2 regions of the Amylolactobacillus amylotrophicus DSM 20534 genome follow, and region 2 is predicted to be linked to the other one. Evidence: predicted binding sites of a transcription regulator. Region 2 holds the regulator's gene; the other holds the start of a gene.
What was found. The regulator LexA, encoded in region 2, represses DNA repair genes until DNA is damaged. The targets are predictions, from matches to a motif close to CNAACANNTGTTNG.
Positions count from the first base shown of each region.

Region 1: recA (recombinase RecA) is a predicted target of LexA. The motif match lies at 2,432-2,445, and genes of this name have one in related genera.

Region 1 covers NZ_AZCV01000001.1:494,701-499,804, forward strand. The annotation lists gene rny (ribonuclease Y) at 1-1,124, opposite strand, end outside; gene recA (recombinase RecA) at 1,276-2,355, opposite strand; gene pgsA (CDP-diacylglycerol--glycerol-3-phosphate 3-phosphatidyltransferase) at 2,507-3,094, opposite strand; gene FC62_RS02505 (helix-turn-helix domain-containing protein) at 3,096-3,980, opposite strand; gene ymfI (elongation factor P 5-aminopentanone reductase) at 4,042-4,767, opposite strand; gene yfmH (EF-P 5-aminopentanol modification-associated protein YfmH) at 4,764-5,104, opposite strand, start outside.
Region 2 covers NZ_AZCV01000001.1:79,986-85,089, reverse strand. The annotation lists gene FC62_RS00435 (ABC transporter ATP-binding protein) at 1-1,151, opposite strand, end outside; gene FC62_RS00430 (ABC transporter ATP-binding protein) at 1,144-2,901, opposite strand; gene FC62_RS00425 (YneF family protein) at 2,954-3,184, opposite strand; gene FC62_RS00420 (DUF896 domain-containing protein) at 3,251-3,499, opposite strand; gene lexA (transcriptional repressor LexA) at 3,585-4,208, shown strand; gene FC62_RS00410 (Dps family protein) at 4,280-4,753, opposite strand.

The DNA of each region.
Region 1 (5,104 bases), 410 kb from region 2:
CCGATGTCGTGTAATAATCCTGCACGGACTGCAAGTTTTTCATCTAAACCAAGTTCCGCAGCAAGTGCTGCAGTTAGTTTGGCAACTTCAATTGAATGGTCCAAGACATTTTGACCATAACTAGTACGATATTTTAAGCGACCTAGTACTTTAATTAATTCGGGGTGCATGTTGTGGATGCCAAGCTCCATCAACGCACTTTCACCGGCTTGATAGATATCATCATTGACCTCTTTACGGGCCTTATCAGCCATCTCTTCAATCCTGGCGGGATGGATTCTACCATCCTCAATCAGCTTCTCGAGTGTGCGTTTAGCAATCTCTCGCCTAATTGGATCAAAACCGCTAAGTACAACAACTTCCGGCGTATCATCAATGATTAAATCTATTCCGGTTAGTGCCTCAAACGAGCGGATATTACGGCCCTCACGTCCGATAATACGCCCCTTCATCTCATCGTTTGGCAAATTAATAACTGAGACCGTGGTCTCAGATACTGTATCTGCTGCAGAGCGTTGAATTGCTTCAACTATCAGTTTCTTGGCAAACTTGTCTACAGAGTTCTTAACCTGTTCGTTACTATCTTGAATAATTTGTGCACGTTCACTAACTAAACTATCTTTTAGGTCATCTAAGATTAGTTTACGGGCCTCATCTTCGCTGAGTTGAGCAACCCGGTGCAGTTCTTCTTGTCTTTGTTCAATTAAGTCGTTTGCTACTTGATCTTTATGTGCTAATTCCTGTTGTTGCTCGTTGAGTTTCTCGTCGCGCCGCGCTAATTGATTCTCTTTCTTTTCAATTAGTTCGTCCTTGCGATCAAGTGTTTCTTCTCTTTGCACAAGCCGGTTCTCTTGCTTTTGAAGTTCTTGACGCCGTTCTTTAAGCTCTGCCTCAACCTCTTGACGATACTTGTGAGTTTCATCTTGAGCAGCTAAAACCTTCTCTTTTTTAAGGTTCTCCGCTTCTTTTCTGGCAGTGGCAAGAATTCCAGCTACCGTTTGGGTAGCCTGATCTAATTCTTTCTCATGTTTAGCTTGACGAAGTTTCTCCCCGGCAACAATACCGAGTCCGAATAATAGCATTAAAACTGCGACCGCGAGGATTGTCAAAATTATGTTATTCATTTTGTCCCCTATCGCTGTGTTGTTTTTTTAGATTATTTACACAATTCCAAGTTTAATTGTGATTTAACATGATGTCAACTGGCATGGGCACTAAATGTTACCAAATAAGGTGAAATCGGCAAAATAAAAAGACACTACGTATCTTTTATGTTTATTCTTCAGTTTCAGCTGGCGTCTGCTTTTTTGTTGCTGCTGCCTTGCTGTCTTTTTCTACACCGCCAGATTCAGCCTTTTGATCTTCATCAATTCCAAATGCATCGCGGACCTTCTGCTTAACTTCGGCAAAGACAACGGGATTCTCCGCCAGATAGTTCTTGGCATTTTCACGTCCTTGGCCAATTCGGTCATCGCCATATGAGTACCAGGCACCGGCCTTCTTGATAATGTCCTTCTCAACAGCCATATCAACCAGTTCGCCAGTTTGTGAGATTCCCTTACCATACATGATATCAACTTCAGCGACTTTGAACGGAGGAGCAACCTTATTCTTCACCACTTTGATCTTGGTTCTGTTACCCAAAACATCCGTCCCGTTCTTGATTTGTTCAGCTCGCCGCACCTCTAGTCTGATGGTTGAATAGAACTTAAGTGCTCGGCCTCCCGGTGTTATTTCTGGGTTACCAAACATTACACCGACCTTCTCCCGGATTTGGTTGATGAAAAGAGCGATGGTTTTCGTCTTATTGATGGAACCAGATAATTTACGCAACGCCTGCGACATCAGACGAGCTTGCAAACCAACGTGAGCATCGCCCATATCGCCTTCTATTTCAGCTCGCGGCACAAGTGCTGCTACAGAGTCGACAACAATAATATCAACTGCACCACTGGCAACAAGCGCATCAGCAATTTCCAGTCCCTGTTCACCAGTATCCGGTTGGGACAACAAGAGATCATCGATGTTCACACCTAGAGCCTCTGCATATGCAGGGTCCATCGCATTTTCGGCATCGATATATGCGGCGGTTCCGCCCATCTTCTGGACTTCTGCAACAGCGTGCAACGCCACTGTAGTCTTACCCGAACTCTCAGGGCCATATATCTCAACGATTCTTCCTCTAGGATAGCCGCCAACACCGATTGCGGTATCTAATGCAATTGACCCCGTTGAAACGGTCGAAATCTGTGTATCAACTTTTTGGCCCATCCGCATGATCGCGCCTTTACCATAATTCTTCTCAATTTTTTTTAGTGCTTGCTCCAAGGCAACTTGTTTATCGTCTTTAGCCACTATTTACCTCCTACACCGTGTTGGTGTCTTACTTATGTAATTTTACTTGTTAGTCATTAAAAAGACAAGCTTTTTGCGAACAAATGTTCTAATGAATTTTGTTCTAAGTATATATACGCAAAATAAAAAACAATCCATCTGGATTGTTTAATTATTTTTCAAAAGTATCAGAGAAAATCGCTTTGTTCTGAATGAAGTAGTCTGCACCCGAGTAAATCGTAAAGAAGAGGCAGATGTACAGCAAAATAGTGCCTGCCGGTACATTAATTGCAGCAAAGAAGATATCATTGAGCAACAAGAAGATAATTGAAAGCATCTGTGTCGTCGTCTTAATCTTACCGGGCATTGCTGCGGCCAATACTTGACCATCCTGCTCAACGATTAAAAGCCTTAGCCCGGTCACGGCTAGCTCCCGGCAGACAATGATGGCCACAACCCATGCTGGTGCTTTGCCAAGTTCAACCAAGAAGATGAACGCAGTCATCACCAGCATCTTGTCTGCTAACGGATCGGCAAATTTACCGAAGTTAGTAACGAGATGATTTTTACGGGCAATTTTACCGTCTAGCAAGTCCGTCAAGGAGGCAACGATAAAAATGATTGCGGCAATTATTTGTGCTACCGGTATTCCCGTACCCAGTACATCAACACTGCCAGCTGGAATATTGAACGCCAACAAGATAATGAATACTGGAATGAGAATTATCCGAAACACTGTAAGCTTATTTGGTAAATTCATCTTAATTTCCTTCTGTTCCTTCGGTATCTTCAGAAACTGACTTTGCAAAAGTAAAGGTAATCGTTCTCGGTTGATTATTGCTGGTATTGGTTGGTAGAGGGACTTTCTCGCCCGCAATCGCTAAGGCCAGAGAAGTTGTATTACCAACGTTTAACTGCACCGTTTGCACGCCAGCCTCTAGGCTAATTGAATGTTCTTGACCGGCGCTAACCGTACCCTGCCAGCTTGTTGTTCCATCGACTACAGCACTTAGCCAAACATCTGCTTCTGGACTCGTAATCACTAGTTTACCCTGGTCATTTTGCAAACCGGATACTTGATAGTTATAGTCACCATTTTCAACAATCTTCACTTTGTCTTCTTTAGTCGTCGACTGTTTTGTTGCTTTCTTTGAGCTCTTTGATTTCTTCGAAGACGAGCTCTCAACTTTCTTAGTGACTACAACGTCGTCCTTCACCGGTTCTGTAGTATTTGGTTTAGCGAAAAAATTCGCGTAAACAAGATAGATAATGGCGATCACTGCGATAATTCCGAGTACAACAAGAACGTGGGGAATATAGTTCTTCCATAGGCCCTTCTTATTCTCGGTCGTCTCTCTCACATGCTGACTCTTATTATCAATCGAGTTCTCAACATACTCTTCAGGCTGAGTCTTAGGGACTTCGTGGTGAAAGTCGTTTAACAGCTCACTACCTTTAAGTCCTACAACAGAAGCATACTGCTTGATAAACGCACGAACATAGAAATCGCCGGGGAGCTTATCGAATTCCCCATCCTCAATTGCATTAAGGTAACGCCCTTGAATTTTTGTTTTCTCTTCAATATCGAGTATGGACAGGCCTTTAGCTTCTCTGGCCTCTTTTAGCTTTTGTCCAATATCTTCCATTTAACCTCTACCTCATGTTTCATTATCTGCTTGTGCAATTATACCATAAAAAATTTTAATTTTAGACCAACCAGCCACCATCAACGTAAATTGTTTGTCCTGTCAAATAATCTGCGCGTTCGTCCACAATATTCTGAACCCAGTAAGAGATATCCCGTGGCTCAGCAATCCTGCTGACCGGAATCTCCGCTTTCAACTGAGTCAATTCGTTTGTTGAAAAGTCCGCCGTCATCGGAGTAGCAACTGCACCGGGAGCCACCACATTGACCGTTAAACCAGCCGTTGCCACCTCTTTGGCATAGGCACTAGCAAACGCCGATAAGCCACCTTTAGTGGTACTATAAACCGCTTCAAGTGCACTGCCGTTTCTGCCATAAACAGAGCCTATGAATATAATGCGACTATGCTTCGTATTTAACAATTGTGGCTCAAAATATTTAACGATTTTTAATGGTTGCACCAGGTTGATCTGCAAAATTCGGTCGATTGTTTCGTTCGACTGAGCAGCAAACAAGTGGTAATCCGTCACCCCTTGGGCAAAAATCAGGGCATTGACTGCCAGAAAATCAGCAAAAAAATCTGCCGGCTGCTGATTTTCTGCCATATCATACCGAAAGGGCAGAAAGTCTTGATCTTGATACCGCCGCCCCAAATCAGTTGCCATATTCTGTGCCAATTCGGCTTGCTGATTATATTGCAGATAAAGCGACCAGCCACGAGCAGCCAAATCCGCTACTACTGCCTGCCCAATTCCCCCGGTAGCACCGAAAACAATTGCACGTTTCATGATTCACCCTGTTCCTTCTCTAACACGGCCACCGTCACCCGCGTCTGTGCCATTACCGCACTGACCAGCTCAACATACTGCTCATACGTAATTTGTTGCAGCCGTTCGACATTTAAGAGGTAATCCTCATCCTCGATACGACTCTCGGCAACCTCTATTGCCAGGTTATCAATCGCATCCATCGTTCTAAACGATTTGGCAATTAATTCTTTCTTCTGTAATTCAAAAATCGGTTTTGAGAACTCACCATCATTCAGTGTGGTCAATAGGCGTTCCACGACCTCGTCTGGTTGATCCGTTTGTGCCATGATTTTAGCATAATTACCCTGGCGCGTAT
Region 2 (5,104 bases):
TGCCCAGGTTCAACAGTGAAACTCACATCATTCAAAATTGGGTTTTTACCGTCATATGAAAAGTTGACATGTTTAAATTCAATTCTGCCCTCAGTAATTTTAGCGACTGGGTTGTTCTCCTGGGCAGGGGCCAACTCGTCGTTATCGAGAATTCTAAAGATACGACTACCAGCGACGACACCATCCTGAAAGAACGTCAACGAATCCATTAAATCAGCCATTGGGTTGAAGAAGTTCGAGGTGTAGTTAGCGAATGCGTAGACAACACCGGCTGGCACGAATGTCTCGTGCAGCGGGAAGCCGAAGTATAACAAAACAAAGGTTAAGGCAACAGAATAGAGCAAAGATGTGATCGGTGATAGCAGGAATGAGTTCATCCTAATCATCGCATTTCTTGTATCCAACTGTTCCTTATTGGTCTGTTCAAATTCGCCGTCAATCCGTTTCTCCTGGCGGAATTGCTGGATGACCGTGATACCTTCGATTGATTCGTTTAACTTAACGTTAATCTGACTCAACTTCTCACGAAATCTCCGGTAGAGCTTTGAACTAAAGTGTGTGTAAAGCCAGACAAAGAATAGTAGTATCGGAATAAAGGCCATAACGATGAAGGTGGCCGTATGATTCGTGGTCCACATGGCCACTAGTGCAGTAATCATCGAGAATAGCGCGATAATCAACGTTGCAAACACGTTCCAAAAGTCCGCCAACGTACTCGTATCGTTCGTCACACGAGAAACAATCGAGCCGGCAGGTGTCTGATCAAAGTAACGCATCCCGAGGTTGTGCAGCTTCCGAAAGATGGTCCGTCTCACATCCTCTAAGGCACGTTCGCTGCCCATCGAATACATAAAGTAATAGATATATTGCAAAATGGCCTTCAGGATACTTCCAATAGCATAAATGGCCGCAAAGCCCAGGATAATCTGCACTGTCGCGGTCTGTTTAGTGAGGAAATTATCCATGAAGTATTGGAGTAACCGTGGTAATAACATGTTGATGACACTCACCAAGAATGCCCCCACAACCGCAATAATAAATGTCCACTTGAACGGTTTAACGAAAGTGAACAAGCGCTTCATGATCTTGAATTGTTCTTTTGCCGGAATATTCTTCGACCAGATTGACCGGTATTGTTCTTCATCATCCATCAATCTCACCTCCTACCTTGACTTCTAATTGTTGTTTCTCCCACATCTCATAGTACCAACCACGTGAAGCTAACAGTGATTCATGCGTGCCTTGCTCAACTATCCGGCCATCGTTGATTACCAGTATTTCGTCAGCATGCATCACAGAAGTGAGCCTGTGGGCAGAGATAATCGTGGTAGCATCTTTTCTATCTTCCTTCAGGTGGCCCAGAATGGTCTCTTCTGTTTTGGCATCGACCGCGCTCAGCGCATCATCCAAAATGAGGATCTCCGGGTCTTTCAAAAGTGCACGAGCAATTGCTAGACGCTGCTTTTGACCACCAGATAACGACACCCCGTTCTCCCCAACCAAGGTATTGTAGTTTCTCGGGAACTGCAAGATATCATCATGGAGCGCGCTTTTCTTGGCTGCGGCCTCCACTTGCGACTGCTCGGCATCGATATTTGCAAACCGAATATTATCACGAATGCTAGTTGAGAACAAAAAGTTGTTCTGTGGCACATAGCCAATCGCATGTAACAAGTCATCCAGTGGGATATCCTTGATGTTCTTCTCGCCGATTTTGATTGAACCAGTGTAGTTATCAAACTCCCGCATCAGCAGCTTGATAATCGTCGACTTACCTGCACCAACACGACCTACCAACCCAAGCGTCTTACCCATCGGCAACGTAAAGTTGATGTTTGAAAGTGTCGTGTGTTCTGGCTCGTCTGGATAAGCAAAACGTTCAACCTCATAGGTCAAATCACCAGTGGCCAGCTTACTTGGCTGCTCGTTGACCTCCTTAATCAGTGATTGCTCGTTCATGAGTTCCATCACCCGATCATAGCTCGCACTACCACGCTCCAAGACATTGAACAAGCGCCCGATTGCAAACATCGGCCAAACCATGGCTGAGATATATGAGATAAACGAAATCAACTGACCAATTGTAATTGTCTTGTTTGCAACCAGCATCCCGCCATAAATAATGGTAATCACGTAAGTTGCACCAATGATCAGTGTCGTTAAAGGGTCGAACATAGAATCGAGCTTGAAGACCCGCTTGTTGATTTGGATGGTCTTGTCAACCATCTGGTCAAATTCCGCAGTGTCTTCCTTCTCTTGGCCGAAAGTCTTGATGACCTTCACACCAGAGATACTCTCCTGTGTCTTATTATTCAGCTTAGAGAACGCCGCCTGTGAGTGGCCGAATGCATCGTGCAGTTTCGTACCTAACACACGAGCCATTACGGCTAAGAACGGCATCGGAATCATGGCAACCAGGGTCAAACGCCAGTCTACAAAAATCATCATAGCGATAATGGTCGAGCCACCAGTAACAATTGAGTCAACCAGTGTCAAAACCCCAGCCCCTGCGACTTGCTGAATCGCACTCAGGTCGTTTGTGGCGTGTGCCATTAAATCACCAGTACGATGCTTCTGATAGAACGTCTCATCCATCTGCATGAAATGCCAGAATAACTTCGAACGCATTGTCCATTCAAGCTTGGCCGCGCCACCCCAAATTTGGGTGCGCCACAAATAGCGAAATAGGTACAGCAGAATTGCTGCACTTAAAATCGCGCCGATTAACGTGAAAAATCTCTCCCAAGTAATTGAGCCCGTATCAATTTGGTCAGCCATCATACCTAAGATTCTAGGTGGGATCAAATTGATAATTGCTGTCAGAATCAAAAAACCGATTCCCAATGTATAACGTTTTCTTTCGGCTTTGAAGTACCAGCCGAGTTTCTTAAATATTCCCATCTTAAACCTCGAATGAATATGAAAAAGGCAGGTAAATACCCGCCTCAGTCAACTATTTCTTAGAAGATTTGCTTTGTGCCTTCATGCTGGCCATCATTTGGTTAAGCTTCTTTGCAGAAGGCTTCTGACCCATTTGACTCATCATTGCACTAATCATTTCCTCATTGATTGGTGGATTCTTTTCAAAATACTTCTTCATATAGTTTCTCGCTAGGAAGAAGCCACCAGTGGCGCCACCTAGTATTCCAATTACTACGATTAATATCCAGATACCTGTGTTCATATACTTATTTATCCTCCCAAAATTTCAACATTATTAGTTTACACAATATTAGCTCTCATTGAAAGTCTAATCTTGTCTTAATCCTTTTTCTCTTTGTGCGGCCTTTGCTTTTTCGGATGTAACATCGTTACCGTGCTCATCGACCAGTTTGATGTTTTCAACTGTTTGCCTGAATCCGGCGCGGAAATCCTTCAGGAAAATCTGGTGTAATTCCTTTCTTTCCTCGACCTCTGCAGCGGTTAATTCGCCAGCCTTTTTCTTCGCCGCTAGCTCATTAATTCTCTGCACTAACTTGGCTTTTTCTTCCTTATTCATTGTAAAACCCCAATCTAGAACATTTGTTTGCCTATGACAAAAATTTGTGATACCCTTATCTTAACGAAAAATACGGAGTTTAGCCATGACAAAAGTCCACGAGAACAAACAAATTGAAATATTAAGATTCATCTACGAGGCAGTTGAGGATCGCGGGTTTCCACCAACCGTCCGAGAAATCGGTCAATCAGTTGGACTTTCTTCTACTTCGACCGTCCATGGTCACCTTGAACGACTAGAGCGCAAGGGCTATCTAGTCAAGGATGCCACAAAGCCACGGGCAATTGAGGTCACTGATTTAGGACGTGAATTAATTGGTGCGAAGCAGAAATCGATTCCGATGATCGGTGTCGTAACTGCGGGCCAGCCAATTCTAGCCGTTGAAGATATTACAGACTACTTCCCTGTACCACCTGAACTTGAAAATTCGGATGACGAGTACTTCATGCTTACTGTGCACGGTGAAAGTATGATTAACATGGGTATTCTTGATGGTGACAACGTAATTGTAAAGAAACAATCTAGCGCAAATAACGGTGATGTAGTTGTCGCAATGACCGACGAGGACGAAGCTACCATCAAACGCTTCTACAAGGAGAACGGTCATTATAGACTACAACCAGAGAATGATTATATGGACCCTATCATCTTGGATTCCGTTCAGATACTGGGGAAACTTGTCTCCCTCTACAGACAATCGATTATCTAATATAGAGTATTACATGATTAATGTAAAGTAAAAGACAGCCGGTTGGCTGTCTTTTTTGTTTTGCACGATCTTTAATCAAGCGGAGCTTGACCCAAGTATGCATTAATCATCCAGATGATCTTATCGGTCTCACTCTTGAATCCATTTAGCATGTCCTGAGTCGGAAAATCCTTTTCCTCGTCGGTGATCTCAATCCCCTTCTGAAATTGGTCACGCAGATATTTGAATTGATCAACGAGGCGTTGCATCAGCTCCTGCATACTTAATTCATCGAACTGGAGCTCCTCATCTGGAATACCAGTATTCTCAATGAACTCGTGAGTCGTCGCAAAAGGACTACCGTTCAATGCAATTAACCGTTCTGCAATCTCGTCTTTTTGTTGATCAAGTTGCGCACCATATTCATCCATGAGCGGATGTAATCTGAAGAAGTTCTCACCGCGCATATACCAGTGAGTCTGTTGAACCACCACACCCAACTGACTGATATCCGCAATCAATTGATTCAGTTGCTCTTTGGTGTTCGGGAAATCATAGTTTGCCATATTGTTCCTCTTTTCCAGAAAATAATGTATTCGGTTACACTACTACTGTAACATGGAACTGATTCATTCTAAAATTTCCTGTTTAGAAATTATCCTTAGCTGGAACTGACTGTATAACCTATTGATTTGCTAAGTTTTAATAATTTACAGAGTGCACCAGCAAATTACTAATCTGGCCATAAAATTTTCACTCTTTCACTACTCTTCCTCACTATTCCCCAAACCCTTATAAATATTGGCTTTAGACTGATAATAAGAATATATAACTTCCTCATACTTCCCCGTATTTCCCTCGTTTTGTATACTTTTTTGGTGCTAATTTTTACGTTCTATGGTGCTAATTTGGTGCTA